Regions from separate parts of the Embleya sp. AB8 genome, predicted to be linked through region 3. Evidence: riboswitches for the same ligand, from Rfam matches in the RefSeq annotation. Region 3 holds a riboswitch; each other region holds the start of a gene.
What was found. A riboswitch is a leader RNA that binds a small molecule or an ion and turns the genes downstream of it on or off. The one in region 3 is predicted to bind cobalamin.
Positions count from the first base shown of each region.

Region 1: it holds a riboswitch for cobalamin, as region 3 does, so the genes downstream of both, ABIA38_RS16125 (ABC transporter substrate-binding protein) here and ABIA38_RS14300 (prenyltransferase/squalene oxidase repeat-containing protein) in region 3, are expected to answer to the same signal.
Region 2: it holds a riboswitch for cobalamin, as region 3 does, so the genes downstream of both, ABIA38_RS21770 (ribonucleoside-diphosphate reductase subunit alpha) here and ABIA38_RS14300 (prenyltransferase/squalene oxidase repeat-containing protein) in region 3, are expected to answer to the same signal.
Region 4: it holds a riboswitch for cobalamin, as region 3 does, so the genes downstream of both, ABIA38_RS00020 (energy-coupling factor ABC transporter permease) here and ABIA38_RS14300 (prenyltransferase/squalene oxidase repeat-containing protein) in region 3, are expected to answer to the same signal.

Region 1 covers NZ_JBMHHY010000010.1:114,673-122,315, reverse strand. The annotation lists gene ABIA38_RS16155 (hypothetical protein) at 1-103, shown strand, start outside; gene ABIA38_RS16150 (hypothetical protein) at 199-768, shown strand; gene ABIA38_RS16145 (hypothetical protein) at 1,102-1,458, opposite strand; gene ABIA38_RS16140 ((2Fe-2S) ferredoxin domain-containing protein) at 1,576-2,262, opposite strand; gene ABIA38_RS16135 (ABC transporter ATP-binding protein) at 2,325-3,164, opposite strand; gene ABIA38_RS16130 (FecCD family ABC transporter permease) at 3,161-4,249, opposite strand; gene ABIA38_RS16125 (ABC transporter substrate-binding protein) at 4,246-5,307, opposite strand; cobalamin riboswitch at 5,326-5,530, opposite strand; gene ABIA38_RS16120 (LysR family transcriptional regulator) at 5,590-6,462, opposite strand; gene ABIA38_RS16115 (hypothetical protein) at 6,557-7,138, shown strand; gene ABIA38_RS16110 (aspartate aminotransferase family protein) at 7,316-7,643, opposite strand, start outside.
Region 2 covers NZ_JBMHHY010000014.1:73,282-80,924, reverse strand. The annotation lists gene ABIA38_RS21785 (zinc-dependent alcohol dehydrogenase family protein) at 1-9, opposite strand, end outside; gene ABIA38_RS21780 (helix-turn-helix domain-containing protein) at 198-1,007, shown strand; gene ABIA38_RS21775 (ribonucleotide-diphosphate reductase subunit beta) at 1,095-2,072, opposite strand; gene ABIA38_RS21770 (ribonucleoside-diphosphate reductase subunit alpha) at 2,090-4,408, opposite strand; cobalamin riboswitch at 4,486-4,738, opposite strand; gene ABIA38_RS21765 (hypothetical protein) at 4,822-5,010, opposite strand; gene mug (G/U mismatch-specific DNA glycosylase) at 5,268-5,873, opposite strand; gene ABIA38_RS21755 (GNAT family N-acetyltransferase) at 5,912-6,736, opposite strand; gene ABIA38_RS21750 (MarR family winged helix-turn-helix transcriptional regulator) at 6,742-7,203, opposite strand; gene ABIA38_RS21745 (ATP-dependent DNA ligase) at 7,367-7,643, opposite strand, start outside.
Region 3 covers NZ_JBMHHY010000008.1:324,039-331,681, reverse strand. The annotation lists gene metE (5-methyltetrahydropteroyltriglutamate--homocysteine S-methyltransferase) at 1-1,461, shown strand, start outside; gene ABIA38_RS14305 (peptidase) at 1,654-2,757, opposite strand; cobalamin riboswitch at 2,896-3,030, opposite strand; cobalamin riboswitch at 3,235-3,389, shown strand; gene ABIA38_RS14300 (prenyltransferase/squalene oxidase repeat-containing protein) at 3,489-4,991, shown strand; gene ABIA38_RS14295 (hypothetical protein) at 4,988-6,058, shown strand; gene ABIA38_RS14290 (CbiQ family ECF transporter T component) at 6,061-7,320, shown strand; gene ABIA38_RS14285 (ABC transporter ATP-binding protein) at 7,317-7,643, shown strand, end outside.
Region 4 covers NZ_JBMHHY010000001.1:417-7,856, reverse strand. The annotation lists gene ABIA38_RS00045 (glutathione peroxidase) at 1-429, opposite strand, end outside; gene ABIA38_RS00040 (NAD-dependent epimerase/dehydratase family protein) at 601-1,515, opposite strand; gene ABIA38_RS00035 (hypothetical protein) at 1,802-2,173, opposite strand; gene ABIA38_RS00030 (class II aldolase/adducin family protein) at 2,979-3,830, shown strand; gene ABIA38_RS00025 (RDD family protein) at 4,117-4,662, shown strand; cobalamin riboswitch at 4,758-4,967, shown strand; gene ABIA38_RS00020 (energy-coupling factor ABC transporter permease) at 4,996-5,772, shown strand; gene ABIA38_RS00015 (energy-coupling factor ABC transporter substrate-binding protein) at 5,769-6,179, shown strand; gene cbiQ (cobalt ECF transporter T component CbiQ) at 6,184-6,927, shown strand; gene ABIA38_RS00005 (energy-coupling factor ABC transporter ATP-binding protein) at 6,924-7,440, shown strand, end outside.

The DNA.
Region 1 (7,643 bases), on a different contig from region 3:
GCGACCCGGAGGCGGACCGGTCGAGCCGAACCGGAACTTTCCCCTCCCCGGCCTGAGTTACCAGGAGGCGCGGGCGCTGGGGCCGGCGGGAACGCGGAGCTGACCACCCTTCCGATCGACGCGAACGGCAAGTCGATCTCCGGCCGGGCAGCACGGCCCCCGGCCGACTTCGGAAAGTTCAATACCAGCAGTGCGCGAATGTTGCCCGAGACGCGCGCCCTGATCAGCCTCATGGAGCGTTTCAAGCCGGATCGCATCGTCAGCGTGCACGCGCACGAGCGGGTGAAAGTGGAAGGTGACGCGCCTGGCGTCTTCGTGGACCCGAAGGGTGGGATCGACCCAGTCACCCGGAAGGCCAGGAACCAAGCAGGCGCTGCCGATGACGAGCTCACCCGCCAACTGGCCGTCAGGGCCGCCGAGTATGTACCTGCGGCCCTACGCAATGAAGCGTTCGCCGGGAATACGTTCGTTCGGGGCTCCGCCAAAAACGCGGGTTCGTCCAAGAATGCCGGCTCCCGTGAAGACGTCGGCTCCCCCGGGAACGTCCACTACGCCTCGAGCGAGCATGGCGAGGGCAACTCGCTGGGCATGTACGCCCCGGTAGCCACGTCCGCCCGGCAGGCCGCGACCACCATCACCGTCGAGGTGCCCAAATTCGTGGACAAGGGCGCACTGGATCAGACCACCCAGGCCCACGCCGATGCGATCTACGAAGTCATCCTCGGGGGCGTCATAGAGAAGAAAGAGAAGAAGAGGAAGACGAAGTGATCGTCGCCCCTCGTCGGCGTCGGAAGGCGATCGGCTGACATCCGCACCGGCGGACGGCATGGGCCTGCCCGGCCACGCTGCCGCGGGACGATCCGATCCGGGCGGGCCGCGCCGGCGTTGCGGACGAACATGTCGGGGTCGTCCGCGAGTTGGTCGCGCAGGGTGGTGGGCGGGTCCGAATGGTCGACGACGGCCTGGCGTAGGAGGGGTCGGTGAGCAGGGCGCCGGCTTCGGCGGCGACGCGGTCCGCGACGTCGGGGTGACGGGCGAGGGTCAGGAGGATCCAGCCGACGGCGCGCGTGGGTGTCTCGCTGATGGCGGCCATCAGCCCGGTCAGGCTGTCGACGATGGCTCCCTCGCGCAGCCGGTGGCCGGTCGCGCGGCCACGGCGCGGGGTTTGCGGCCGCGCATCCGGGCGGCGTGCCCGTGTGTGTGCTCCGCCTCGGGCGGCGGGGCCCCCGGTGGTGGCGCCTCGGAGGGCGGGAAGGTTCCCGGGAACGTGGCGTATTCGTAGGTGGTGCGTTGGAGCACCGTTTCGCACGGCCGGGCGGAAGCCGCGACGTACACGTCGGGTCGCAGTCGCCACACGTCCCCGCACTCGCGGACGGCTCGCACGACGTAGGCCGGGCGGTCACGCCCGTAGGCCCGCGTGCCGTCCGGCAGTCGGGGTGGTCGAAGGGACACGTTCATGCCGCGAGGACTCTGTCGGTGATCTCGGAGTTTCCCGGTGCGGTCGGCTGATCGACAGGCATGCTCGGGTTGTGTCGTAGGCCGCTGCCGTAGCACCGCTCGTCGAGCGGGACGAATTCAGTCTTCCGCCCGGGTTCGCGGCTCCTTCCTGTGCCGTGGGAGGCGATGCGTTGCGATCGGCCGGCCGTCGATGAGGTGGTCGGCCACGATCGTGGTGATCGTCGCCGGGTCCACCTGCCCGTACCAGACGTCGTCGGGCTGTACGCTGACCAACGGGGCCTGGTTGCAGGGGAATTGGCACCCCGTCTGGACCACGAGGACGTCGTCGTCGCCGAGCCCGTGCTCCGCGAGCTGCCGCACCAGCGAGCGCAGGTTGTCGTCCGCGCCCTTGGCCGTACAGCGCGGTCCGCGGCATACCAGGACCTGGTGCCGGTGGTTGGTGACCTCGTCCCAGGCCGGAGAGGTGAGACCGGGTTCCTCGCCGGTGATCGGTTTGACCGATGCCGCAGCCGCGGCCACGGCATCCGCGGAGTCGGCGAGCCGGGCGGCGACGAGCAGTTCGGGGCGATGGCCGGCGCGCTCCCGCCACCAGTACGCCGCGATTCGCCGCAGCCAGGAGTGGCCCGGACCGGATGCTCCGAGGCGGACCCCGATCAGGACCACGGTCTCCGTGCCCGCGTCGGCCAGCCTGGTCAGCTCGGCCGACAGGGACGGCTCGCCCTGCTGTAGGAACGCCGTCGTGGCGTCCAACGGGACGGCGGCCGTGAGCAGTTCGGCCCGGCGATTGGCCTCCGTGACGGACATGCCGACCAGGACCGTCGCCCGGCCCGAAACGGGCCCTGCGGGGGTTCCCGCACGGTCTTGGCTCATGACTTGTCGCATGACCTGGCGCATGACTCGAACCCCTCGGAAAGCAAGCCGTTCCATCGGATGTGCGGTCGGGGATGCAGGGGGTGCCGCTCCACGGTCGCGTCGACGCCGTAGGCGCGCGCGATCGTTGTGGAGGTGAGCACCTCGGAGACGGACCCATGGGCCAACAGGCGGCCGTCGAGCAGCACGGCGACGTCGTCGCAGTAGGCGGCGGCGAGTTCGAGGTCGTGCAGGGCCGCGACGGTGGTGATACCGAGCCCGCGCACGGTTTCCAGGAAGCCGAGCTGGTAGCGCAGGTCGAGGTGGTTGGTGGGCTCGTCCAGCAGGAGCACCCCGGGTTCCTGTGCCAAGGCGCGGGCGAGTTGGACTCGCTGGCGCTCGCCGCCGGAGAGGGACGACCAGGTCCTGTCGAGCAGCGCGCCGACATCGGTGGCGGCGGCGGCCTCGGCGAGCACGGAATGCTCGTGGGCGGTCGCGGGGCCCGGCAGCACGGGCCATCGGCCGCGGTGTGGCGTGCGCCCCAGGTCGATGACCTGGCGGGCCGTCAGTGGCAGCGCGGTGTCGGCCTGTTGTTCCATGAAGGCCACCTGTCGCGCACGTCGGCGGGCCGGGAGGGCGTACAGGTCGCCGCCGTCGAGCAGGACACGGCCCGTCTGCGGCCGGCGCAGTCCGGCCAGGGCCCGCAGCAGCGTCGTCTTGCCGGCACCGTTGGGCCCGAGCAGGCCCGTCGTCCTGCCGGGGGCGAAGCCGAGCGTCACGTCCGTCAGCAAGGTGGCGCCGTCGACGCGCACGCCGACGTTTTCGGCATCGAGCCCCATCGGGTTCACCACGATCACGGCCGACTCCCCGTCGCCCGCCTGCCGGCTGCCTGGCGCCACAACAGCCATGCGAAGAACGGCGCGCCGAGTCCGGCGGTGACGATGCCGACGGGAATCTCCTGGTCCGGGAGCACCGAGCGCGCCACGATGTCGCTGCCCACCAGCAGGGACGCACCCACAAGTGCGGACATGGGCAGCAGGAGGGCATGGCGCGGGCCGCACACCAGGCGGACGACGTGCGGCACGACCAGACCCACGAAGCCGATGACGCCGGTGTTGGCGACCAGGCATGCGGTCACCAACGCGGCGGCGGCGATCAGGGCCCAGCGGGTACGTTCGACGTGGACGCCGACGGAACGGGCCGCGGTCTCGCCGAACGCGAACGCGTCCAGGTCCCGGGCGGCCGCGACCATGACCACCGTGCCGACGACGGCCACCGCGGCCAGGAAGACGGCCGTGTTCCACCGCACCCCGGCCACCGAACCCAGCGTCCACTCCATGACGCCGCGGGCGGCGTTGCGGTCGCCGAGGACGAGCACGACGAACGAGGTGTACGCTCCGCACAACTGCCCCACCGCGATGCCGGCCAGCACGGTCCGCGAGGCCGGCAGGGTCCGGCTGTGCGCCCCGGCGAGGGCCAGCACGACGAGGACGGCCAGCAGTGCGCCGACGAAGGCGGCAGCCGGGAGCGCGCCGATCACCGCGGTGCCGGAGACTCCGACACCGAGGACGATCACGGTGACCGCGCCGACGGCGGCGCCGTTGGAGATCCCGAGCAGGTAGGGATCGGCCAGGTCGTTCCCGGTCAGGGTCTGCAACACCGCGCCGCACACCGCGAGTCCCGCGCCGGTCGCGGCGGCCCCCAGGACTCGCGGCAGCCGCAGCTGCCAGATGATCCGGTCGTCCAGCGGTGTGACGTCGGAGCCACCGAGACCGAGCCGGCGCAGCACCACTTCGGCCACGACCTGCGGCGGCTCGTGGACCGATCCCACGGCGAGGCCGAGCAGCACGGTGAGCAACAGCAGGAGCGCGGCAACGGCCAGGGCCACCGCCGCACGACTCGCGCTTGCGAGCCGTGCGGCGGGACGATCCGGCACGGTCATGAACGTGGGGCCAGGCTGCTCAGGCCGGCCGAAACCCGGACGGCACCGTCGGCGAGCAGCACGCCGGGGGTCGATTCGGAGAACGGCACGACCACGAACGCACGGTGCCGGACGGCGCTGAGCTTGCTCAGCACCGGGTCGTGTTCGAGGTAATCGATCTTGGACTGCGCGGTGTCCCAACCGGCGTCCGCGAGCACGATGACGTCCGGGTCCGCCGCGACCACCTGCTCCCAACTCGCGTTCTGCCAGTCACCGGGCAGCGTGCCGAAGACGTTGTGGGCACCGACGGCGTCGAGCACGAGCTGGGGTCCGCCGTGGCCGGCGCCGACGTACGGGGTCTTCGTGCCCGAGTCGTACCAGAACACGTTCAGGCCCTTGCCCGCCGACTTGGCCGCGAGTTCGGCAAGTTGCTGCTGCTGCGCGTCCCGGATGGCGGCAGCGCGCGGTGCGACACCGAACACCTCGGCGACGTCGCCCAGTTCGTCCCACACCGCCTGGAAGGACACCGGCGCCACCTGCTTGTTGTCGGCGCAAGCCAGCGGCGACAGGTAGGTGGTGATGCCCTGGGAACCCAGCTCGTCCCGCGTGCCCGCCACCTTGTCGGTGAACGCGCTGGAGTAGGAGGCGTAGAGGAAGTCCGGGCGCGCCGCGAGGAGTTTCTCCTTGGTCGGGTACTTCTCGGAAAGCACCGGGACGGTGTCGTAGGCCGCCTTCCATTTCGCCGGGACCGCGTCGTCGAGGTACGCCGTTCCGGCCATTCGGGTCTGCAGGTCGAGAGCCAGGGCCACTTCGGTGGCGCCCTGGTTGAGGGTGACCAGCCGGCTCGGCGGTGCCGCGACGGTCGTGGTGACACCACACCTGCTCACGCTCACCGGCGCCGGGTGACTGCTCCCGGCCGCCGCGGCGGGCTGGTCGGCCGCAGGCGCACCCGTACACGCACCGAGCGCACCGACGAGCAGGAGCGCCGCGGCGGCGAGGCCGGCGCGCGTCGAGCGCGGGGCGCGCGCGGGACGTATGGAACGTTCGGATCGAAACGGGCGCAGGGGAGCGCGAGTCACGTGTTCTCCAACCCTCGTGGAACATGTCGCGCCGTGGCCGGTCTCCTGGCTTCCGCATCGACGCTCCGCGGCCGGCCTTCCCGGTTGGCTCGTTTCCGATCCACCCAGTGGCCCTGACCGCTCCGGGAGCCGTCAGCGAGGGCCGCGGGACTCCGCGGCTACAGTGGCGAGGGCCGCGCCGGCTTGGACCGGCTTCCCGTACACCACGGCGGCGCCAAGCTACCAAACCGCTCGTAGTGCCTCATCGGCGGGATCAACACCTTCGGATACGTCGACCCGGCTTCACCGGCCGGCCGGGGTGGTGCTGTCGAGTAGGGCTCGGACCGTCGGGGGCCACGGGCGGGACGGCGGGCCCGACAGGGTCAGGCGGCGGTGGACCGATGGCTTCAGGGGCACCAGGACGACGCCGGGCGGCAGCATGTGCCGGGCCAGGTCCGGGACGACGGACACGCCGAGGCCGTCGCCGACCATGGCCAGCAGGGTGGCGAACCCACGTATGCGTGGCGGCGGAACGTACGGGGTGCCGCCGAGCCGGTGCAGTTCACGCAGGTAGGGCTCACAACCGCCGTCGGAGAGCAGGAAACGATCGTCGTCCAGGTCGGACAGGGTGATCGAATCCTCCTGGGCCAGCGGGTGGTCGGCCGGCAGCGCCGCGCGGAATTCGTCGCGCAGCAGTGGCACCGCGCCCTCGGGTACCGGGTCGGCGTCGACCAGTACGGCGAGGTCGGCGGTGCCGTCCGCCAACCAGCCGGCCACCTCGGCGTCCTCGCCTTCGAAGACGCGCACCCGGATCCCGGAGTGCGCCCGACCCCACCGGCGGATCAGTCCCGGGACAAGTCCCCGGCAGGCCGTGGGGGTTGCGGCCAGCAGGACGGTGCCCACCGCGCCGGCCCGCTCACGGGCGGCGAGGGTGACCACGGCGTCGGCCGCCGCAACGGCGCGTCGCGCGTGCGGCAGGACCAGTTCGCCCAGCGGCGTCGGCCGCGCGCCCGGAGCGCCGCGATCCACGACGGGTGCGCCCAGCGCCCGTTCCAGGGCGGCCACGGCGTGCGAGACCGCGGACTGACTGATCCCCAGCGTCGTCGCGGCCGTGCCGAATCCGCCGGTGTCCAGGACCGCGACCAAGGCCCGGAGTTGCGCGAGGTTGACGGCCATGAGGAAGCCTCATCTCCGATGAGCGAAGCGTGTTGGACCCGATCATCGTCGGCCGCCCACACTGGTGTCCACGCCCACCAGCCCGGAGGACACCTTGATCGAATGCTCCCGCGCCGACCTGCCACAGCACCGGGCGGCCCTCGTCGACCTGCTGCTGCACCTGCACGACCGGGCGGAAGTCGGCTCCCGCTACGGTGCCTTCCGGATCGTCTCCGCGGCGGGCAGGCCTTGGGCCGTCTCCGAATTCGGAGCCCGGTACTACGAAGAGGGTGTCCCCGTACACCTGATCGTCGGCCTCTCCACCGGCGCCCATGTCACGGTGACCGCCCACCGGGTGAGCGCCACCCGGCCGGACGCCATGGATGCCTTCTTCGACCCGGACCCGATACCGCCGACGGACCCGATCAGGCAGTGGCTGGCACAGCCGGCCGACCGGCCGGACCCCACCCCGATCTCGGTGGACCGGCCCGACCTACTGGAACGCTTCGCCGCCGCCGACCTGGTCCGCCGGGACCACCCGCACCTCGCGCCGGAACGATCCCCCACCCCGGCACCGACCTTCCCCCACCACCCCTACGCCGAGATCGTCGCCGCCACGCCCGGGCACTCGATCGCGGGCGAGGTACTGTTCGGCCGCACGGTCGCCGGTGTCCCCACCGCCTTTCGCAACAACTGACCCGACGCACGGCGCGTTGCCTCTCGTCGCCCCGGGGACACCCGCGCCGGGGCCCTCATCGGCGGTGGGGCGTGGGCCCGGAATCCGTTGGCGCGGCGTCGCGTTCGGCCCGGGGAGACGGGGTCCGGGCAGTACACCGAGCGGCGTACTGCCCGGACACGTGTCGGCGCGCCACCGTCAGAGACGGTTCCACGTGTCGGTCAGGGCGGCGCGCAGGATGTGTTCCATTTCGTCGAAGTGTTGCTGTGTACAGATCAGCGGCGGGGCCAGCACGATGACGGGGGCTTCGCGGTCGCCGACTCGGCAGTGCAGGCCGGCGGCGTAGAGGTCGCGGGAAAGATGGCCTGCCAGGAGTCGTTGGCACTCCTCTCCGTCGAAGGTTTCCTTCGTGGCCCGGTCCTTGACCAGTTCGATGCCGTAGAGGTAGCCGGTGCCGCGGATGTCGCCGACGATCGGCAGTTCGTAGAGCTTCTCCAGGGTGGCGCGGAACGCGCCCTCGTTCGCC
Region 2 (7,643 bases), on a different contig from region 3:
GCTCTTCATCACAGTGCCTCTTTCCACGAAGTTCCGACCGGTAGCCGCCGCGTACGAAGTACGCCGCCGCATACGGAGTACCGGGTCCGACCCTCCCGTTCGGCGGGCCGTGACGACGATCCTGCGGGCACCGGGCGAGCCCGACAATTCCCGCCAGGGAATTGCCGGCGGCACCCCCACCTGCCTAGAACTGCCTCATGAGCACGATGACGACCCGGTCGCAGGGCCAGGACTTCCCCGCCGAACTGCGCCGCTGGCGCACCGCCCGGCGGCTGAGCCAACTGGAACTCGCCGCCCGCGCGGAGACCTCGCAGCGCCACCTCAGCTTCATCGAGAGCGGCCGATCCCGCCCCGGCCGCACGATGATCATCCGCCTGGCCGAGTCGCTCGGCCTGTCCCTGCGCGAGCGCAACGCGCTGCTGCACACGGCCGGCTTCGCCCCGGTCTTCACCGAGTCGGACCTGGACGCGCCGATGTTGCGCCCGGTCCACGACGCGCTGCGCGCGGTGATCGAGGGCCATCTGCCCTACCCGGCCCTGGTGTTGCGGCCGTACGGGCAGATCGTCGCGGCCAACGAGGCGGTCGACGTACTGACCGAGGGCGCGTCGGCGGAGTTGCTGAAGCCTCCGGTCAACATGTTGCGGGTGATGTTGCACCCCGACGGCATGGGACCGCGCGTACTGAACCTGAACGCCTGGGGCCACCACGTCCTGGAGAACATGCGCGCCCAGGCGCTGCGCAGCCCCGACCCGCTGCTCGACGCGTTCATCGAGGAACTGCGCGGCTACGTCCCGCACGCCGAACTCGGCCCCGACCACCTGGGCTTCGCGGTCCCGCTACGCCTGCGCACGCTCGACGGTCAGGGCGAACTCCGCCTGCTCACCACGTTGACGTCGTTCGCCACGGCCACCGACATCACCCTGGCCGAACTCCACCTGGAGGCGTTCCTCCCCGCCGACGAGGCGACCGCGACCGCGCTGCGCCGCCGCGCGGCCGACCGCGGCTGAGCCGACGGCCACCCGGATGCCGAACCGCCGCGCCATCCCGTGTCGAGCGGGATGGCGCGGCGGTCGGGGTGGGGCAACGTCGGATACTCAGAAGTCCTCGTCGAACGACACCGATCCGGTGACCGCGACCTGATAGGCCGACACCCGCCGCTCGAAGAAGTTGGACAACTCCTGTACGTCCTGGAGTTCCATGAAGCCGAACGGGTTCGCCGATCCGTAGACCGGCGCCATCCCCAGCTGGGCCAGCCGCCGGTCCGCCACGTGCTCGAGGTAGGAGCGCATGTCGGCGACCGTCATCCCGGACACCCCGCCCTGCAGCAGGTCCTCCGCGAAGGCCGTCTCCGCCTCCACCGCCTCGGCCAGCATCCGCCGCACGTCCTCGGCGAGTTCGTCGTCGAACAGGTCGGGCTCCTCGGCCCGTACCGTCTCGACCACGGCGAACGCGAAGTCCATGTGCGCGGACTCGTCGCGGAAGACCCAGTTGGTGCCCGAGGCCAGGCCGTTGAGCAACCCGCGCGAGCGCAGGAAGTACACGTAGGCGAACGCGCCGTAGAAGAACAGCCCTTCGATGCACGCCGCGAAGCAGATCAGGTTGAGCAGGAACTGCCGCCGATCCTCCCGCGATTCGAGCCGGTCCAGGCCCATCGCCGAGTCGATCCAGCGGAAGCAGAACTCCGCCTTGCGCCGGATCGAGGGGATGTGCTCGACCGCGGCGAACGCCTGCTCGCGCTCCTCGTGGTCGGGCATGTAGGTGTCGAGCAGCGTCAGATAGAACTGCACATGGACGGCCTCTTCGAACAACTGCCGCGACAGATACAACCGGCCCTCGGGCGAGTTGATGTGCCGGTAGAGATTCAGCACCAGGTTGTTCGCCACGATCGTGTCACCGGTCGCGAAGAACGCGACCAGGCGCTGTACGAGGTGCCGTTCCGCCGGGCTGAGCTTGTCCAGGTCGGCCAGGTCGCTGTGCAGGTCGACCTCTTCGACCGTCCAGGTGTTGCGGATCGCCGCGCGGTACTTCTCGTAGAAGTCCGGGTACTGCATGGGGCGCAGCGTGAGGTTCATTCCGGGATCGAGCAGGCTCACGTGCACGCCTCACAGGCTTCGGGGTTCTCCAGCGAGCAGGCGATGACCTCGAGGTCCGAGATCTCCTCCACCGGCGCGGCCGACGCCTGCGCCGGCACCGTCGCCTGCTGGATGCGCGTCGCGGGGCGCGAGCGCAGGTAGTACGTGGTCTTCAGGCCGGTCGACCACGCGTAGCGGTACATCGAGGACAACTTGCCGATGGTCGGGTCGGCCATGAACAGGTTCAGCGACTGCGACTGGTCGATGTACGGGGACCGCTGGGCGGCCAGGTCGATCAGCGCGCGCTGCGGCAGCTCCCACGCCGTGCGGTACAACTCCCGTACGTCCTCCGGGAGTTCGGCGATGCCCTGGACCGAGCCCTCGGCCCGCTTGATCCGGTCGCGAACCTCGGGGGTCCACAGGCCGCGAGCCTTGAGCTCGCGCACCAGGTAGGCGTTGATCTGCAGGAACTCGCCCGACAGCGTCTCGCGCTTGAACAGGTTGGACACCTGCGGCTCGATGCACTCGTACGCGCCCGCGATCGAGGCGATCGTGGCGGTCGGCGCGATCGCGACGAGCAGCGAGTTGCGCAGCCCGTGCTCGGCGACGCGCGAGCGCAGCGCGTCCCAGCGCTTGGTCTGCGTCGGGTACACGCCCTCCCACAGGTCGGGCTGGAGCCGCCCGCGCGCGGCGTGCGTCTCGGCGTAGGCCGGGTGCGGGCCGTGCGCCTCGGCCAGCGCGGAGGAGGTCTCGAGCGCGGTGAGGTAGATCTCCTCGGAGATCAGCGTGGACAACTCGCGCGCCTCGGCGGAGTCGAACGGCAGGCCGAGCGTGAAGAACACGTCCTGCAGGCCCATCAGCCCCAGGCCCACCGGGCGCCAGCGCGGGTTGGACGCGGCGGCTTGGTCGGTCGGGTAGTAGTTGATGTCGATCACCCGGTCCAGGAAGACCACGGCGGTGCGCACCGTCGCGCGCAGCTTGTCCCAGTCCATCCCCTCGCCGGCGATTACATGCGCGCCGAGGTTGACCGAGCCGAGGTTGCACACGGCGGTCTCGCCGTCGCTGGTGACCTCCAGGATCTCGGTGCACAGGTTGGACAGGTGCACCACGTTGCCCGGTTCGGCGGCCTGGTTGCAGGTGCGGTTGGCGGCGTCCTTGAAGGTCATCCAGCCGTTGCCGGTCTGCGCGAGGGTGCGCATCATCCGGGCGTAGAGGTCGCGCGCGGGCAGTTGCCGGACGAACCGGCCGTCCCGCTCGGCGGCTTCGTAGACCCTGTCGAACTCGGCGCCCCACAGGTCGGGCAGTTCGGGCAGCTCGTTCGGGTCGAACAGCGACCAGACGCCGTCCTCCTCGACCCGGCGCATGAACAGGTCCGGCACCCAGTTGGCCAGGTTGAGGTTGTGCGCCCGGCGGGCGTCCTCGCCGGTGTTCTCGCGCAGTTCGAGGAATTCCAGGATGTCGGGGTGCCAGGTCTCCAGGTAGACGCAGGCCGCGCCCTTGCGCCGGCCGCCCTGGTTGACCGCGGCCACGGACGAGTCGAGCGTCTTGAGCCACGGCACGATGCCGTTGGAGTGCCCGTTGGTGCCGCGGATCAGCGAGCCGCGCGAGCGCACCCGGGACCAGGCCACGCCGATGCCGCCGGCGAACTTGGACAGTCGGGCGATCCGCCCGTACATGTCGTAGATCGACTCCAGCTCGTCCTTGGGCGAATCCAGCAGGTAGCACGAGGACATCTGGGTGTGCACCGTGCCGGAGTTGAACAACGTCGGCGAGCTGGGCAGGTAGGCGAGCGAGGACATCAGCCGGTAGAAGCCGATCGCCTCGCCGGGCTCCTGGGCCAGGCCGCACGCCACCCGCAGCAGGAAGTGTTGCGGGGTCTCCACCACGCTGCGCGAGACCGGGTGCCGCAGCAGGTAGCGGTCGTAGACGGTACGCAGGCCGAAGTACTCGAACCGGCGGTCGCCTTCGGTGTCCACGGCGGCGTCCAGCTCGGCGGCGTGCGCGGCGACGAACGCCGCGGTCTGCGCGCCGATGATGCCCTCACGGCGGCCGAGCGCGATGCCGGCGCTGAACGAGGTGACGCCGGCTTCGGCGGCCTCGGCGGCGATCCGGCCGGCCAGCAGGCGGGCGGCGAGGCGCGAGTAGGCGGGCTCCTCGGCGATCAGCTCGGCGGCGGTACGCACCGCCAGGTCCGCGGCGGCGCCGTCGTCCGCGCCCTCGTTCAGGCCCGCGACGACCCGGCGGACGACCCGATCCGGATCGACCTCCGGCAAATCGCGCGCCTGGGTGCGTACCAGGGTCGCCAGTCGGTCCTCGGGGCTTTCGTCGATCCGCATCCGGGTCGCGCCCACGCTGTCCACAACGGTCACGTGCTCTCTCCTCGCGAGCTCGTACGTACAGGTGACCCCACGCCCGAAGGCGCGGGCAGCCGGCAGGTATTCGGACTCGCGGGCATGCCGGGGCACCGCCGGGCACGGCGTGCTCGGTGGTCCGCGGAGTTCCTAGTGGTCGTCGCTTCCCGATCGCCTCTCGGCGTTCGGCGCTCCATGACGACGTTCGTTCCCGCTCACCGCTGCGGGGGCAGTTCCGGCTTCGCACCGGATTCCCTCTTGCGTCGCCCCTCCATCGAACTTTCGGATGGGCGAACCAGCTGCGTCGGAGAGCATATATGTAGTGGCGGCGTGGTCGTTGCACCCCCAGGTGTTGTGTCGTGTCGCGGTCTCGGCCAGGCCCGTTGTTCCGGGCCCGGTCACGGCCGGCCGCCCCGGGGCCCGGCTTTGGCCGGCCGGGCGGGTCCGGCCGGACCACCCTGCGGCCGATTCACCGCCCGGGGCACCTCCCGCCCCGAGTCGCGCCACTCGGCGACCAGCGCCTCGTAGACGGGAGTCTCGAACGTCTCCGTGGGCCACGGCCCGAACGGCGCGCGCAAAATCTTCACGCCGACCCAACCGCCCGAGAGGTCACGAAGTAACCACCAACCGAGTGAAGCCACTCGGTCGATGGACGGGGGCGGGGGCGGTGGGTAGGGGCGGGCAGCGACGCGGGGTCGGGCGGCCTGCGGGGCAGCACAGCGGCCCGACGGCGGGGCCGGGGAAGAGATGGCGGCGCGGTGGGTGTTGTGCCGTGGGCCGGATGCGCGGCGGGTCGGGGCGCGTGGTTGGCGTGGGGGCGCCGTGGCCGGCTGCTCTCGCCGCGTCAGCCGGCGTCTGGGTCGGCCGGTTGTTCGGTCGGCCCCGCGTCGCGAGGTCGTGCGAAGGCTGTCGTGCGTAGGGTGGTGAAGGCTTCGGCGAGGGTGGTGGCGGTCCAGTGGGCGTTGAGGCCGCTCGGGTTGGGGAGGACCCAGATTCGGGTGTCGTCGATGGTTTCCGGTTGGCGGCCGACCACGGCCTTGGGGCGGCCGAAGCCGGTTCGGTACGCGCCGATGCCGAGCACCGCCAGCCAGGCCGGGCGGTACTCGCGCACCCGCGCGGTGAGCGCCGCGCCGCCCGCCCGGTATTCGTCCCTGGTCAACTCGTCCGCCCGGGCCGTGGTCCGGGCCACCACGTTGGTGATGCCGAGCCCGAGGGCGGTCAACTCGTCCTGTTCGTCGGGTCGGAACAGGCGCGGCGTGAAGCCGGCGGCGTACAGCGCGGGCCAGAACCGATTGCCCGGCCGCGCGAAGTGTCGCCCGGTCGCGCCGGACCACAGCCCCGGATTGATCCCGCAGAACAACACCCGCAGATTCGGCGCGAGCACGTCCGGGATGCTCACCCCGTGCGCCGCCGCCAACTCCGCCGCCGTCGGATTGCGCCCCGCCGGAATCGGCAGCACGATCGGCTTCGCCGGCCCCGCCCCGCCGCTCACGGTGCCTCGGCGATCAGCGCCGTCCCCACCGACCGGAAGCCGAGCCGGTCGTACACGCGCGCCACGTGCTCGTCCCCCGCGGACAGGAACACCGTCTCGCTCCCGCTCGCCAGCGCGTGCCGGGCCAATTCCCACGTCACCGCCGCCGCGAGGCCGCCGCGCCGGGCCGCCGGGAGGGTGGCCACGCCGACGATCTCGGTGGTGTCGTACAGCTGTTGGTAACTCCCGACGCACAGCGGTCCCGCCGGGCTGTACGCGGCGAACATCACCGTCGCGCCGCTGCGCAGCCGCTCGTTGAGGTAGGACAGCAGCTCCGGGTCCTGCCCCAGCGCCGCGGTGTCCCGTTCGCTCGGCCCGTCGGAGCCCGACGCGGTGCCCGGGTTGGCGAAGCCGACCGCCGCGACGCTGTGCACGATGGCCAGGTCGGTGGCGTCCGCGCGAATCTGACGCACCGTCACCAGGTCCGGCAGATCCGGGCGTTCGGCCGGCTGCTCGGTCGGATCGAGGACCATCAGCGGGTGTTCGTGGACCTGCAACTCGGCCTCGATGGCCGCCGCGCGCATTGCGGGCGTGGTCTCGTGGACCCATTCGAACGTCTCGGGCACTTGCAACTCTCTCTGCCGCGCCCGCACCGCACGGACATCCGCGACGGTGGGCTCGACGGTGCCGCCGAGCGTGGGTCGGGCGTAATAGGGCCAACCGAGGCCCTCCCGGACGAACAACGTCAGTGCGCCGATCGACTCCGTGCGGGTGGACCGGCGTGCCACCCCGTCGTAGAACGTCTCCAGATGCGCACGCAGCTCCGCGGCGGACTTCGGCATGCGGGTCAGTGTGACACGACCGCCGGCACCGGTAGCGGTCGGTGTCCGAAGCCGGCCTTGAGCCGGCCCAGGAGTTCGGACAGCCGCTCGGCGTCGTCGTCCGACCAGTCCACGAGGCGCTCCGCGAACACCGCCAGGCACGCGTCGGTGGCCCGCTCGACCACCGCGCGGCCCTGTGGGGTGATCCCGAGCAGCACCGCGCGGCCGTCGCTCGGATGCGGCCGGCGCTCCACCCAGCCGTGTTCGACGAGGTGCGCGAGGTGTCGGCTGACCACGGACATGTCCAGGTCGAGGAGTTCGGCGAGGCGCCCGGCGCGCAGCGGTTCCGTACTGCGGCTCAGCGCGAACAGCACCGACGAACCCGGCGGCAGGCTGCCGACCGGAACCGCCTTGGCGAGGCTGCGGTAGACGCCGACGATGCCCTCGAACTCGGTCAACAGTTGTCGGCAGGCTTCCCGGGTGGCCATGGCCGGCCTCTTTTCTTCCGACTTCATCCCGCAGCACTTTCCGCAGCACTTTCCGCAGCACATTACGGATCACGCTCCGGATCGCTTCCGGATCGCGTTCGGCACTGCGCCCCGCGTCGCGATCCGCGCGGGTTTTCGTTGCCTACCACAACTATAGAAGATGTTAGTTGCGTTCGGCAACTTCTCTGACCGTATCCATGTCGTCGGCCTCCGCCGCCGTCTTGTCCTCGCGATACCGCACCACCCGCGCGAATCGCAGCGCCAGCCCGCCCGGATAGCGCGTACTGGTCTGCAACCCGTCGAAGGCGATCTCCACCACCAGCTCCGGCCGCACCCACACTGTCCAGTCGTCCCGCCGCACCGCCAATTCCTGAAGCCGCTCGGTCTGCCACGCGAGCAGCTCGTCGGTGAGCCCCTTGAACGTCTTGCCGAGCATCACG
Region 3 (7,643 bases):
GTCGGCGGACTGCCCGGGAAACGGCTGGTCGCCGGTGTCGTCGACGGCCGTAATGTGTGGATCAACGACCTCGGCAGGTCGCTGGCCACCCTCGGCACCCTGCTGGGCCTGGCCGACCGCGTCGACGTCGCCGCGTCCTGCTCGCTGTTGCACGTACCGCTGGACGCCGACGCCGAGCGCGACATCGACCCGCAGATCGCCCGCCTGCTCGCCTTCGCCCGGCAGAAGACCGAGGAGATCGTCACCCTGGCCCGCGGCCTCGGCCAGGGCACCGACACGATCGCTGCCCACCTCGCCGCCAACCGCACCGACCTGGCCGCCCGCAAGGCCTCCGCACTCACCCGCGACCCCGCCGTACGCGCCCGGACCGCCGCGGTCACCGCCGCCGACGGCCGGCGCAGTCGGCCCTACCCCGAACGGGCCGCGGCCCAACGCGCGCACCTGGGCCTGCCGTTGTTGCCCACGACCACCATCGGCTCCTTCCCGCAGACCGCCGAACTGCGCGCCGCCCGCGCCGAACTGCGCGCCGGACGCCTCGACGACGCGGGCTACGCCAAACGCATCGAGGCGGAGATCCGCGAGGTGATCTCCTTCCAGGAGCAGGCGGGCATCGACGTCCTGGTGCACGGCGAGGCCGAACGCAACGACATGGTCCAGTACTTCGCCGAACAGCTCACCGGCTACGCGGCCACCCGACACGGCTGGGTCCAGTCGTACGGAACGCGGTACGTACGCCCGCCGATCCTGGCCGGCGACATCTCCCGCCCCGGGCCGATGACCGTGCGCTGGACCTCGTTCGCCCAGTCGTTGTCCGATCGACCGGTCAAGGGCATGCTGACCGGCCCGGTGACCATGCTCGCGTGGTCCTTCGTCCGCGACGACCAACCACTCGGCACCACCGCCCGACAGGTCGCGCTCGCACTGCGCGACGAGGTCGACGATCTCGAAGCCGCAGGGACTTCGGTCATCCAGGTGGACGAGCCCGCGCTGCGCGAGACACTGCCGCTGCGCACTGCGGACCATGCCGCGTATCTGGCCTGGGCCACCGAGGCGTTCCGCCTGACCACCTCGGGCGTACGCGCCGAGACGCAGATCCATACCCACATGTGCTACGCGGAGTTCGGCGACATCGTGCAGGCCATCGACGACCTCGACGCCGACGTGATCAGCCTGGAGGCGGCCCGTTCCCACATGCAGGTCGCCCACGAACTCGCCGCCCACGGCTACCCGCGCGAGGCCGGTCCCGGCGTCTACGACATCCACTCCCCACGCATCCCCGACACCGACGAGGTGGCCCGCCTGCTGCGCGAGGGCCTGACCGCGATCCCCGCCGAGCGCCTGTGGGTCAACCCCGACTGCGGCCTCAAGACCCGGGGTTGGCCCGAGGTCCGTGCCTCGCTGACGAACCTGGTGACCGCGGCGCGCGAGGTCCGCAGCACCCTCTCGAACAGCACGCCCTGACGAACCCTGCCGGGGCGGGGCCCGCAAGGCCCCGCCCCGGCAACTCGTCCGCCACGCGCACGTCGACCCGAACGGCGGGCCGATCCACCACCGGGCGGACTGACATCCGGCCACACGGGGGCCCGCAGCGACGGCCCCGACAACGCGTCGGGGCGCCGTCATCGCCCGGTGGTGCGGGCCTGTTCCGCTGCGTCAGGCGGCCGTTCCGGGGCAGTGCAGCGTCGGGGCGTCGGGGCGGGCGCCGGCGGCGGTCAGGTCGGCGAAGCCGGTGCCGGCCAGGCCCAGGACCGCCTGGGCGGTGGCGCGGGTGGCGGTGGACGGGTTGAAGCCGGTCGCGTCGTAGGCGATCGCGCCTCGGGTGGCGGGTGTGGCCGAGCAGCCGACCTGGCGTTCGGTCAGGAAGTGCCGTGCGGTCAGGCCGGGGAGTACCCGCCACGAGGACAGCAGGGCCTGGCCGGCCAGTCCGGTGCTGTTGGCGTTGCCGGTCGTGGCACCGACGGTACCGAAGCCGCCGTCCGAAAGCTGGTGCGCGGCAAGCCAGTTCAGGCCGGCCGCGGCCTCCTGGGATCGGCCGGTGGCGGCCAGCGCCTGCACGCTCATCGCGGTGGAGTCCGCGTCGCTGGTGCAGGTGGGCAGGCCGTAGTTCAGCGGGAATCCGCCGTCGGCGCAGTGTGCGCCGGCCAGGAAGTCGACTGCGGCGGTGGGCACTCCGCCGGGGGTGCGGTTCAGCGCCAGGAGTGCGAGGGACTGGCTGAAGGCGTTGCTGTAGTCGCCCCATGGGGAGGTGTCGGTGAACCGGCCGGAGGGTTGTTGCAGGGAGCGCAGCCGGGCCGGGAGGTCCACGCCGCCGAACGTGGTGGGGCTCACCCCGCGGACCTCGGCGGCCAGGAGGGTTTTGGCGGTGGCGCCGGCGTAGGCGTTGGTGGCGCCGTCGCCGATGTAGCCGGACAGGATCTCCGGCCGGGCGAGCCACGTGGTGGCCTTGGCCCCGTTGTGGTCGGCGACTCCCGCGGCGGCGAAGGCGAGGATCGCGTCGATGGTCAGGCCCTGATCGGGGTAGGTCACCCCGTTGAAGGTGGTCTCGAAGCGCTCGCCGTCGACGAGTTGGCGGGCCAGCCAACCGGCCGCGGCCTGGGTGCGGTTGCCGGCGAGTACGGACGCGTCCGCGGCAGGTGTCGGGCCGGTCGTGGTGGGGGCGGCCACGGCGGTCGCCGGGATCAGGGCGGTCGCGCCGGCCAGGGCCAGTCCGCCGAGCAGCGTGGCTATCCGGCGTCCGGGTCGAGTGGTGAGCGTCATGATGACGGTGCCTTTCCGGGCCCACGGCGCGGCAGGCCCGGCGGATCCGCCGGCCGAGGCGGGCCGGCCCGAGGGCGGCACACGTTCCCGGCGCGGCGACGCGAGGGCTCCGCCCCGCGGACCACGACGGGGAATGGAGAGGAAAACGCCCCGGCGACAGGCATTCGGGCTCGCCGTCGGGAGGGACGGACCACCGCTGCGGGTCAGCGCCGGATTCACACCGGACTTCCCCTGTCGTCGGAGATGTTGCGGGCCGCCGCACCGGCGATCGGAACGAGTCGTGGCGTCCGCGAGGGGCGTCGCGAGTGTTCCACAATCCCCGGCGCGAGGACGTCCCGCACTCTACGGACCGCCCGGCGCGGGAAGAACTCCCTTTCCGGCCAACCGGTTCGCCGCTTCGCGCCGGCCCGCACCCCGGTGGTGACGAACGGCACCGTGGAGCGCATACTCGTGCTGTTGTCCGAGCGTCGGAACGTTTCGTATGCTCCGCACGCCGACCTGTGTCGACACCCTCAACTGCATAGTTCGAAACTCAGGGGAAGCCGGTCGAAATCCGGCGCTGACCCGCAACCGTAGGCGGTGGCCGACAGGCCGCCGCGAGTCGGAATACCTGGGTGCGTACGAATTGAAGGCTCCAGCTGTCGTGGACTACACGCTGAGGCCCGGACGCCCGTCCGACGCCCCGCGTCGGCCGGCTCCCGGGACGCGTTGGTCTCGGAAGGGTTCCACCGATGTCCTGGCTCACCGTGCGAACCACCGGCGCCGTCGCGGTCTGCGGCGCGGTGCTCGTCGCCGCCTCCCCCGTCTTCTCCGCGTCGGCCGACGCCGCGAATCCCCATGCCGCCGAGGCCTCGGCGGCGGCGAAGTGGCAGGCCGGGGAACTGGTCGGCGGTGCCATCCCCGGGTTCTCCCGCTCCGACTGGGGCCTGACCATCGACACGATGATGGCGTTGGCGGCCACCCGCTCCCAACCGGCCGCGCTCCGCGCCGCGGCCGACGCGGTGGCCGCGAACGTACGCACGTACAACAGCGCCGAGGAATGGGGCATGCCCGGCTCGCGGATCGCCGGCGCCACCGCGAAGGTACTCTTCGCCGCCGTGGTCGCCGACCGCGATCCGACCGGGTTCGGCGGCTTCGACCTGCGCGCCGAGACGCTCGACCTGATCGCGGGAGCCGACGCCGGCGACGACGTGGGCCGGATCCGGGACAAGCTCACCGGCAGCCCCGACTCCAGCAACGCCTTCGGCCAGTCGCTCGCCGTCCTCGGCCTGGCCCGCAGCGGCGGAGTGCCGCAATCCGCCGTGGACTTCCTGCTCAAGCAGCAGTGCCCAAGCGGCGGATTCCGGCTGTTCCCGGGCCAGTTGGGCAGCAGCGGCGCGACCTGCCAGGACACTCCCACCACCGTGCTCGACCCGGACTCCACCGCGATGGCCGTGCAGGCGCTGCTGTCCGCGGCGGCCGAGAGCCACTCGGCCGGCGCCGCGACCGCCGCCAAGAAGGGCGCGGACTGGCTCAAGTCCAAGCAACGCGCCGACGGTTCGTTCGGCGGCTCGGGCCCCACGGCGGCATCGAACACCAACAGCACCGGCCTGGCCGGTCAGGCCCTGCACGCCGCCGGCTACCGGGCCGAGTCGGAGCGGGCCGCCGTGTGGGTGGCCAAGCACCAGATCACCAAGGACAACGCGGGCGCCGCCGACAAGGAGATCGGCACCATCGCCTACAACGACGAAGCCCTCGCCTCGGCCAGGACCGACGGCATCCCGGACTTCCAACGCGACCAGTGGCGCCGCGCCACCCCGCAGGCGCTGCTTGCGCTGGCCGATGTCTCGCTGGGTGACCTGGGCAAGGCCCCGACCGAGCCGACGCACACCACCTCGACCTCGCCCGAGCCGACCGACTCCGGCACCCCCAAGCCCACCGGATCGCCCGGCCACAGCGCGTCCACGCCGCCGTCCACGACACCTTCCACCGCGCTCACCCAGACCGCGAGTGCGTCGATCACCGCGTCCGCGACGGACACCGCCGGCGCCGGCACCGGTGGCTCCGGTACCAGTGGTTCCGGGTCGGGCGGCGGAAGCACCTCGGGCAGTGGCGGCACCGCGAACGGCGGCGGCGGAAACCTGGCCAGGACCGGCGCCGAGATCGGCGGACTGCTCATGTTGTCCGCCGGATTGGTCGGCACCGGCTTCGCCGTCCGCGCCGGCGCGCGTCGCAGGAACGGAACGCACACGTGAGGCGCCCCGGGCGCGCCGGCCGAATCGCCCGCCTGGTCACCGCACTTGCCCTGCTCGCGCTGTCCCTCACCGGCGGGCTCACGGTGGTCGCGCCGGCCGCACACGCGGTCGACACCTCGAAGGGCACGCCCGGCTACTGCCCGGACGGCAACGGCGTGACGGTGGTCATCGACTTCCAGGAGCTCGGCGGCACCACCATCGTGCGCTGCGCACGCGGGGACCAGGCCACCGGCCACGCCGCGCTGAAGAACGCGGGCATCGAGATAGCCGGCGTGGCCCGCTGGGGCGAGGCATTCATCTGCCGGATCGAGGGCAAGCCAGGGGCCAACTCCGAGCCGTGCATCGACACGCCGCCGGCCAGTGCGTACTGGTCGTACTGGCATGCGCCCAACGGCGGTTCGTGGACGTACAGCCAGTGGGGCGTGCTGAACCGCAAACCCCCGCTCGGCAGCTTCGAAGGCTGGTCGTTCGCCAAGAACAAGACCGAGACCACCAACCCGCCACCGCGCGTGGCACCGGCCCGCCCGGCGACGCCCACCCCGCCGAATCCGCCTCGGACGGACAATCCGCAACCACCGTCCGGCAACGGCACCAACGGCACGTCCACCGGCGGTGGCGCGACCTCGGCCGGCAGTGGTGGCAGCCGGGCCGCCGACGGCGGATCCACCACCTCCGGTGCGAGTACGGCCGGCAACACGGGCACCACGTCGGCGGGTTCGACGGCCGCGACCTCGGGGACCGATCCCCTCGCCCCCGGGCCGGGTGTCGCCGGCAACCCGATGGAACCGGGGCAGCCCATCGAGAGCACCACCCCCTCGGCCCCGCCGGCCTCGGCCGAGACGTCCGCGACCGCCGCCGCCGAGCCGGGCTCACCCGGCCCCGCCGGCCGGCCCTCCGGGGTCACTCCGCAGGGTCAAACCTGGACCGGCGGCGAGGAGTTGGCGACCAGGCGCCCCGACGGGATCCCGACCACGACCATCCTCGGGATCGCCCTGCTCGTGGCGATCTGCGCGGCGGCCGGGTTCGCCACCTGGCGTCGGCGCAAGCGCACCGGCGGGTCGGATTGAGCGTGCCCCGGACGCGGCGACTGCCGGCCGCCGTCGCGTCCCGGCGCGGCGGCGGCCGGTTGCCGCGCCCCCTGCATCCGGGCGCGTGGTGGTTGTGGGCGCTCGGCCTGGCCACCGCCGCCAGTCGCACCACCAACCCGCTGCTGCTCGCGCTGCTCCTGGCCGTGGCCGGATTCGTGGTCGCGAACCGGCGCGGCGACGCGCCGTGGGCACTGGCCTTTCGCATGTACCTGTTCCTGGGCCTGTTCATCATCGTGATGCGCGTGTTGTTCCGGATCGTCTTCGGCGCGGGAGCCGCCGGCAGTCATGTGCTCGTCGACCTGCCGGAGATCCCGCTGCCCGCATGGGCGGCGGGGATCCACCTGTTCGGCCCGGTGGCCCTGGAGCACGTGCTCGGCGGGTTCTACGACGGCCTGCGGCTGGCCACGATGATCGTGTGCCTGGGCGCGGCCAACGCCCTCGCGAGCCCCAAGCGCATGCTCAAGGCGGTACCGGCGGCGCTGTACGAGGTGGGCGCGGCCGTCGTGGTCGCCCTCTCCGTCGCGCCGCAGCTGATCGAGAGTGTGCATCGGGTGCGCCGGGCCCGGCGGTTGCGCGGCGGCGCGCAGCAGGGCATGCGGGCGCTGCGCTCGATCGCGATCCCGGTACTCCAGGACGCACTGGACCGCTCACTCGCACTGGCCGCCGCGATGGACTCGCGCGGCTACGGCCGCAACCGGCACCTGCCGCGCACGATCCGACTGCTGACCGGCGTACTGACGCTGGTGGGCCTGATCGGGGTCTGTGTGGGGGTGTACGCGCTGCTCGACGGCAGCACCCCGCGCTACCTGGGCGCCACCATGCTGCCCGGCGGCCTGGTGATCGCCGGCATCGGCTTCGTCCTCACCGGCCGCCGGATCAACCGCAGCGTCTATCTCCCGGACCGCTGGCGCCTGCCCGAATTCGCGGTCGCCGCCTGCGGGTTGGGCACCGGCGCGCTGCTCTACCTGACCAGCCGGATCGACGCCGGCAACCTCTACCCGTCGCTGAGCCCGCTCGCCTGGCCCGAGTTGGCCCCGCTGCCGGTGCTCGCGCTGGCCGTGGGTGTCCTGCCCGCGTGGCTGGCGCCACCACCCCCGCTCGCCGCGCCCCGCCCGGGCGACACCGGGCCCGACTGCGGCGCACGGCAGAACACGCCGGCCACCGGCTCGTCCGATACCGATACCGATACCGGCACCAATACCGGTACCGGTACCACGCTCAGGGAGAAGTCCGTCCGGTGATCCGATTCCGTGACGTCACCATCACCTACGCCGACGCCCCGGCTCCCGCCCTGCGCAACGTCGAACTCGAGATCCCCGAAGGTGAGTTGTGCCTGGTCGTGGGCCGCACCGGCGCGGGCAAGTCGACCCTCCTGGGCGCCGTAAACGGCCTGGTGCCGCACTTCACCGGCGGCACCCTGCGCGGCAGCGTGCTCGTCGACGGCATCGACACCCGCTCGCAACCACCGCGCGAATTCGCGCACCTGGTCGGTGTGGTCGGCCAGGATCCGCTCGCGGGCTTCGTCACCGACACCGTCGAGGAGGAACTCGCCTACGGCATGGAA
Region 4 (7,440 bases), on a different contig from region 3:
GCGGAACCGGCCGACGATCGCGCCGTCGGCGGAGAGCAGGAACTTCTCGAAGTTCCATTGCACATCACCCGAGCCGCCCTCGGCGTCCGAGGCGGCGGTGAGCACGTCGTAGAGCGGGTGCCGGTCCTCGCCGTTGACGTCGATCTTCTCGGTGAGCGGGAACGTGACGCCGTAGGTGGTCGAGCAGAACTCGAGGATCTCCTCGGCGCTGCCCGGTTCCTGGCCCATGAACTGGTTGCACGGCACGCCGACCACGGTGAAGCCGCGGGCGCCCAGCTCCTTCTGCAGCTCCTCCAGGCCGGTGTACTGGGGGGTCAGGCCGCACTTGGACGCGACGTTGACGACGAGCGCGACCCGGCCTGCGGTCACCCCGCCCAGGGTCGTACGCTCCCCCTCCAGCGTGCCGATGGGGGTATCGAGGATGCCCATGATCGTTGTCCCTCCTGCGTGGTGCCGCTCGCAGCGACGTGATCCGCCGAAGTGGAGCGCTCCGAGACGGCGCGAGTAAGACCTGAAGACTCGACGCTATCGAGCGTGGGGCGAGGGCGCGTCCTCGATCCCCCGCCGAGCGCCACGACGCCCCTGGGCCGCCCGGCCCGGTCAGGCCGAATCGCCGCGCCGGGCGGCGTATACCCCGGCCAGCCCCGCCCGCCAGCCGACCGCGCACGGCCCGGTCAGGGCCGCCCGCTTGGTGGTGTCCTGTACCTGACCGCGCAGCGTGCCCGGCTGCTCGCGGACCACCACCTCGGCGGGCCGGCCGCTCAGCTCGGCCAGGTATGCCGCCCACTCCTGCACGCTCACCGGCTCGTCGCCGCCCCAGTTGACCACCGTCGCGGGGGTGGACGCCGCGTCGAGCAGGGCCGCCGTCTGGCTGTTGATGTCGTCCTGGTGGATCGGGCTGTACAGGCACGGATCCCAGCGGGTGACGATCGGCCGACCGGCCAGTACGGCGTCCAGGTGCATCGTCGGCAGGCCGCCGTTCGGGCCGTAGGAGGCGTTCATCCGGGCGATCACCACGGGCAGGTCGAACGCACGCGCGCAGTAGCGCGACACCGCCTCCTCGGCGGTCTTGGACACCGAATAGGTGGGCGCGTGCGCGACGTTGGCGTCGCCGAGCGGGTCGGTCTCGCGGAAGACGTACCTCGGGTCCGGGTGCGGCTTGAGCACCGACGCGGTGGACATCACCAGGGCCGCCTTGGCCCGCCGGCAGTGCTGGAGCAGCAGCCCGGTCCCCTCGGCGTTGACCCGCAGTGCCTCGTCGTAGTCGAGCCCCGGTCCCTGGAAGGTGGCCAGGTGCAGCACGTGGGTGAAGTCCTGCGGCAGGTCGTCGAAGCTGCCCGCACCGAGGTCGACGACGCGCGTGGTCACCCCGAGCGCGTCCACCCGCTTGCGGTCCTCGGGATTCGAGAAGCGGGCGATGCCCCACACCTCGTTGTCCCGGGCCAGGTATTCGGTCAGCGGGTAGGCGATCTGGCCCGCGGGCCCGGTGATCAGGATCTTCTCGCCCGACAACATGCGGCTCCTCGGAGGGCTCGGGGTGCGACGGTACCTCGGCGTCGCCGTATCGCGGCGCGTCGGTACGGCCGCGCGTCGATCCAGCGGCGCCCATCGGTACGGCGGCGCGTCGATACATCTGACGTACCGTCATATCCGAGACGGCGCAGGGAGACCAGGGCCGCCGTACGTGTCCCCGGACACCCCGATGGCGCCCACCGCATGGGGGTGACGGTGGACGCCGGGGGTATCGAGGACGGGCCCGCGCGCTCCGACGCCGTGCCGAGGCCCGTCGTCGGAGCGCGACTCAGACCTCGATCTCCTCCTCGATACGTTTCAGGCTGTGCCGGGCCAGGGCCAGATTGGCGCGGTCCTTGACCAGCACGACATACAGGAACAGTCCCTTGCCGGCCCGACCGGTCAGCGGGCGGAGCAGATGGTATTGCTTGCCGAGGGTGATCAGGATGTCCTCGATCTGATCGCCCGCGTGCAACATCTCCATCGTGCGCATCTTCGCGCGCATCACGTCGGTGTTTCCGGCGGCGGCCACATTGAGGTCGAGTTCCTTGCTGCCGCCGAGAATTCCGAGGGCCATTCCGCTGGTGTAGTCGACCAGGGCCACCCCCACGGCGCCCTCGATCGTCATTGCTTCCTTGAGGGCCGTTTCCATATTGGCCATGATTGCCTCCGGGGCGATCGGCGGTGCGGCTTTCCGGTGGACGCCGACCGGCTCCTCCTCGGGCGCCACGACGCCCGGGGGCGGCGCGCCGACCGGGGCCGGCTCGATCGGCGCACTGTCGACCGGGGTGTTGGGGTCGGCCTGATTCGCTTCGATGACATCCGCCTCGATCGCAGGGGTCCGCTCGGTGTCGGACCCGGTCGGCGGGTCGCCCGAACTGCGCCGGGACGGCCTGGACCGGCGCGGGGGTGGTGCCATCTCCGCCCAACTCCTGGCCATCGGGCCCCGCGATGCCGGGCTCCGCGCGGGGGCGTTGCGGCGGCCCGGGTCCGACTTGGCCCGCGAGCCCGCCGGGTCGCCGCGGCCGTACGCGGGCGCCGTCGAGGGACCTCGCGCGCCGATGCTCACGACCTCCGCCGAATATCCGCCCCCGCCGCTCACGTCACGCGCCCCTTCCCCTCGGTGTGCCTCGATAAGGCGCCGCGCGCACCGGTAAAGTGCCGCGTGCGCCGTGGCTCGCGCCGTGCGCCCCGCACTTCGCGCTTCATGATTTCGCGCGTCCGGAAATTCGAGTTCGACTGCTTCGTACTCGACGTCCCGGACTCGCTGCACGGAAGCGTAGAAGCAGCCGGAAGGCGATCGCGGGCAATATTCGAATTGTTTCCGGAAATCCGGTCCCGGCGGCGATCCGGCGCTAGAATCCGCGGCCGCTCGCGAACGGACCCCCGCGCGGGGCTGTCCTCGGATGTGACTCGCGGGTAGCGTCGGGCCGAGTCCCGCGCGACCCGAGTCCGAGGAGATGTACATGTCCGACACCGCCACGCCGCAGGCCCAGGACGCGACCCCGCGCATCGAGCCGCCCCGGCCGGTGTCGCCCTCGGACCTGAGCTTCGCGCTGCCGCCCACCTTCGAGACGGTCGAGCGGGAGCGCCGGCACCGCAAGGAGCGACTGACCGCGGCGCTGCGGCTGTTCGGCCGGTTCGGCTTCGAGGAGGGCGTGGCCGGACACATCACCGCGCGCGACCCGGAGTTGACGGATCACTTCTGGGTCAACCCGTTCGGGATGTCGTTCAAGCACATCACCGTGGACGACCTGATCCTGGTCAACCACGAGGGGCAGGTCGTCGAGGGCCGATTCCACGTCAACCAGGCCGCGTTCGCGATCCACTCGCAGATCCACGCGGCCCGGCCCGACGTGGTCGCGGCGGCGCACAGCCACTCCACGCACGGGCGCGCGATATCCGCGCTCGGCATCCGGCTCGAACCGATAACCCAGGACGTGTGTCCCTTCTACGAGGACCACGAACTCTTCGACGACTACGCCGGCGTCGTCCTGGACGCCGAGGAGGGCCGGCGGATCGCCGAGACCCTCGGCCCGCGCAAGGCACTGATCCTGCGCAACCACGGTCTGCTCACCGTCGGACAATCGGTCGACGCGGCGGCCTGGTGGTTCATCACGATGGAGCGCTCGTGCCAGGTGCAGTTGCTCGCCCAGGCGGCCGGCGAACTCAGGCCGATCTCGGCGGAGAACGCACGGCTGACCCGGGAGCAACTCGGCAACGACACGGTGGCGTGGATCAACTACCAGCCGCTCTACGACGTGATCAGCCGGTCCGAGCCGGAATTGTTCGGGGCGGACGGGCCGATGACGATCTGAGCGGTCTGAGCCGTCCGAACGGTCCGAGCGGTCAGAACGATCCGGATGGTCCGGATCATCGGGATGATCGAGATGGTCGGGATGGTCGGATCCGCGCGGCCCTGACCGCGTCGGTCGCCGGCAGCTCGTTCTCGGTCGGTCACCCGGGATCGATTTCGCTCGAACCCGATGGTTGCCGATCGCCGGCCCGGCCCCCGCGTCCGTTCTTGTCCGCCGACCGGGGGCAATCTCGGCGATATCCGACCCGTCGGGAGTCAACCCGCCCGGTTGCGGAAAGTACAAGGGCATGTACGAACGGAGCCTTCCGCAGCGATACGCGCGCACGGCACGTCCCATCGGCACCGGTGCCCGGGTCTGGCTGCCCGCGGTCGAGCGCCCGGTCGCCACGTCCGTGCTCGGCCGGCGGCTCGGCCAGTTCGTACTCGACGTCCTCGCGTCGGCGCTGCTGCCCGGGACGGCGATGTTCCTGTTCGTCCTGCTGCCCACACACCCCGACGGTTCGATCCGCAGCGGCCCGCTGACCGCGGCGATCACCGCGGGGGTCGTCGCGGTCGCGCTGGGGATCCTGTTCTGGTACTGGGTGTTGCGCCCCGCCGAGCACGACGGGCGGACGTGGGGCATGCAGGCGTTCGGGATCCGGGTGGTCGACGTCTCCGGCGGCCGGGCCGGGCGGCGGCAACTGGGCATCCGCTGGCTGCTGCTGCCGGTCGACACGTTCGCGCTCGGCGCGGTCGGGCTGGTCGCGGTGCTCACCGACGAGCGGCGCCGGCGGATCGGCGACCGGGTCGCCCGCACCCTTGTGGTCCGCGGGCGCGGTCCCGGGCTGGACTGATGGGCCGAATGCGGCTATTGCTCGACCGCTCCGCACCGATTGTGGGCTTGCGCACGGTTTGCAATTGCCACCTTGTCGCCATGTCCATCCGACCACTAGGGTCGGCTCGCCGTGGTGTTCGGGAAGCCGGTTCGATGCCGGCGCGGCCCTCGCCACTGTGATCGGGAAGTTCTCCTCCATCCCCTCGGGAACGTTGATTCGTCGCCTCGGGGAAGCCACTGGGACCGCTCGCGCGGCCCCGGGAAGGCGGAGACGTGAACGTACGACCCGTCAGCCAGGAGACCGGCCACGGCGATCGTCCGTCCACGAGGTGTTGGAGAGGGACCCTTCCTCATGCATATCGCCGAGGGCTATCTGCCCTGGGAACACGCCGCCGCCTGGGGCGTCGCGGCTGCCCCGTTCGTCGTCCACGGTGCCCGCGCGCTCACTCGCGAGGTACGCAATCGACCCGAGAACACCCTGCTGCTCGGCGCCTCCGGCGCCTTCTCGTTCGTACTGTCCGCACTGAAGATCCCGTCCGTCACCGGGAGTTGCTCGCATCCCACCGGCACCGGACTGGGCGCGATCCTGTTCCGGCCGCCGATCATGGCCGTACTCGGCACGATCACCCTGCTGTTCCAGGCCCTGTTGCTGGCCCACGGCGGGCTGACCACGCTGGGCGCGAACGTGTTCTCCATGGCGATCGTCGGGCCGTGGGCGGGCTATGGCGCATATCGGCTCACCCGCTCGCTGCTCGATCGACGCGGCGGGACCATGCCGCTGGATGTCGCGGTGTTCATGGGGGCGTTCGTCGCGGACCTGAGCACGTACTGCGTCACCAGCGTGCAACTCGCCCTCGCCTTCCCCGACCCGGACAGCGGATTCCCGGGCGCGCTGGCCAAGTTCGGCGGCATCTTCTCGCTCACCCAGATCCCGCTGGCGATCAGCGAGGGGCTGCTGACCGTACTGGTGGTGCGGTTGTTGCGGCAGTCCAGCCGGGGGGACCTGATCCGGCTCGGGGTGCTGCGGAACACACCGGTCGCGCCGAGCGCGCCGAGCGCGCCGGTCGCGCAGGACGCCTCGGTCGCGCAGGACGCGTCGGTCGCTCGTGAGGGGGAGAAGACCGCATGAAGCGCTCGACGAAGATCAATCTGCTGATCGTGCTGGCCGTGGTGCTGCTCGCGGCGCTGCCCGTGGTGTTCGGGATGGGTGATCACAAGGACAAGCCGTTCGCGGGCGCCGACACCCAGGCGGAGACCGCGATCACCGAGAACGATCCGGGCTACCAGCCGTGGTTCAGCCCGCTGTACGAACCGCCGTCCGGGGAGATCGAGTCCGGCCTGTTCGCGTTGCAGGCCGCGCTCGGCGCGGGGGTGGTCGGGTACATGTTCGGCGTCAAGCGCACCCGTCGGCGACTCGCGCCCGAGGCGAGCGACACTGCGGACGAGGCGGAGAGTGGTCCGGCGGATGTGAGCCCGGCCCCGCGCCCGGCTCCGGCCTCGGCGACGGAGAGCCCGGTATCGGCTTCGGGGCACTGAGCCGGTGTTGCCGATCGACGCGGCGGCGCACGCGAGTTCGTGGCGGCGCCGCCATCCGGCCGAGAAGGCCGTGCTCTCCTTCGGGCTGCTCGGCTGCGCGGTGGCGTTGCCGCCGTGGCCGGGCGCGGTGCTGGTCGCCGCGACCGTGCTGATCGTCGCGTTCGGCTTCGCCAAGGTGCCGGTACGGCGGTTGTGGCGGGCGGCCCGCGCGCCGCTCGGGTTCGCCGCGACCGGGGCGCTCACCCTGCTGGTCTCGATCCGCGCGGACGGGGTCGGCTGGGCCGAGCACGGGCCGCGCCACGCGGGCGAGTTGCTGGCCCGCTCGGGGGCGGCCGGGTTGGCGATGTTGTTGTTCGCGTTCACCACGCCGCTGTCGGACGTATTGCCCAGGCTGACCCGGGTGGGAGTGCCGGCGGCGGTGGTGGACGTGGCGGCGGTGATGTACCGGATGTTGTTCCTGCTGTACGACACCACCATCCGGATCAACCAGGCCCAGGCCGGTCGGCTCGGGCACCGGACCCGGCGGGCCCGCTGGCGCTCGGTGGCCGGGCTCGGCTCGGCGGTGTTCGTGCACGCGTTCGCCCGGGCCCAGCGGTTGGAGGCGGGGCTGGCCGGGCGCGGCTACGACGGGCGGCTGCGGGTGCTGGTGGACGAGGTACGGATCTCGCGCGTGTTCGTCGGGTCCGCCCTGTTCGTCGTGGCGGCGGTCGTCGTCGCCACCCTTCTGCTGGGACCGGTGGTGCAGTGATTCCGTTGCGGGTACGAGAGATCGGCTACGCCTACGAGGACGGGCCGGTCGTGTTGAGCGACCTGTCCCTGGCGATTCCGGCCGGGCGCGCGTTGGCCCTGCTCGGGCCGAACGGCAGTGGGAAGACCACGCTGTTGCGGCTGTTGACGGGTGGCCTGGTGCCGGCTGCGGGGCGGGTCGAACTGCACGGTGTGCCGATTCGGCATGATCGGAAGGGACTTGCCGAGCTGCGGCGGGCCGTGCAGTTGGTCGTGCAGGATCCCGACGATCAGTTGTTCTCCGCGTCGGTGGCCCAGGACGTCTCGTTCGGGCCGCTCAACCTGGGGCTCGCGGCGGCGGAGGTTCGGTCGCGGGTGGCCGAGGCGTTGGCCGCGCTGGGCATCTCGGGGTTGGCCGAGCGGCCGGTACACCTGTTGTCCTTCGGGCAGCGCAAGCGGGTGGCGATCGCGGGGGCGATCGCGATGCGGCCCGAGGTGCTGGTGCTGGACGAGCCGACGGCGGGGTTGGATCCGG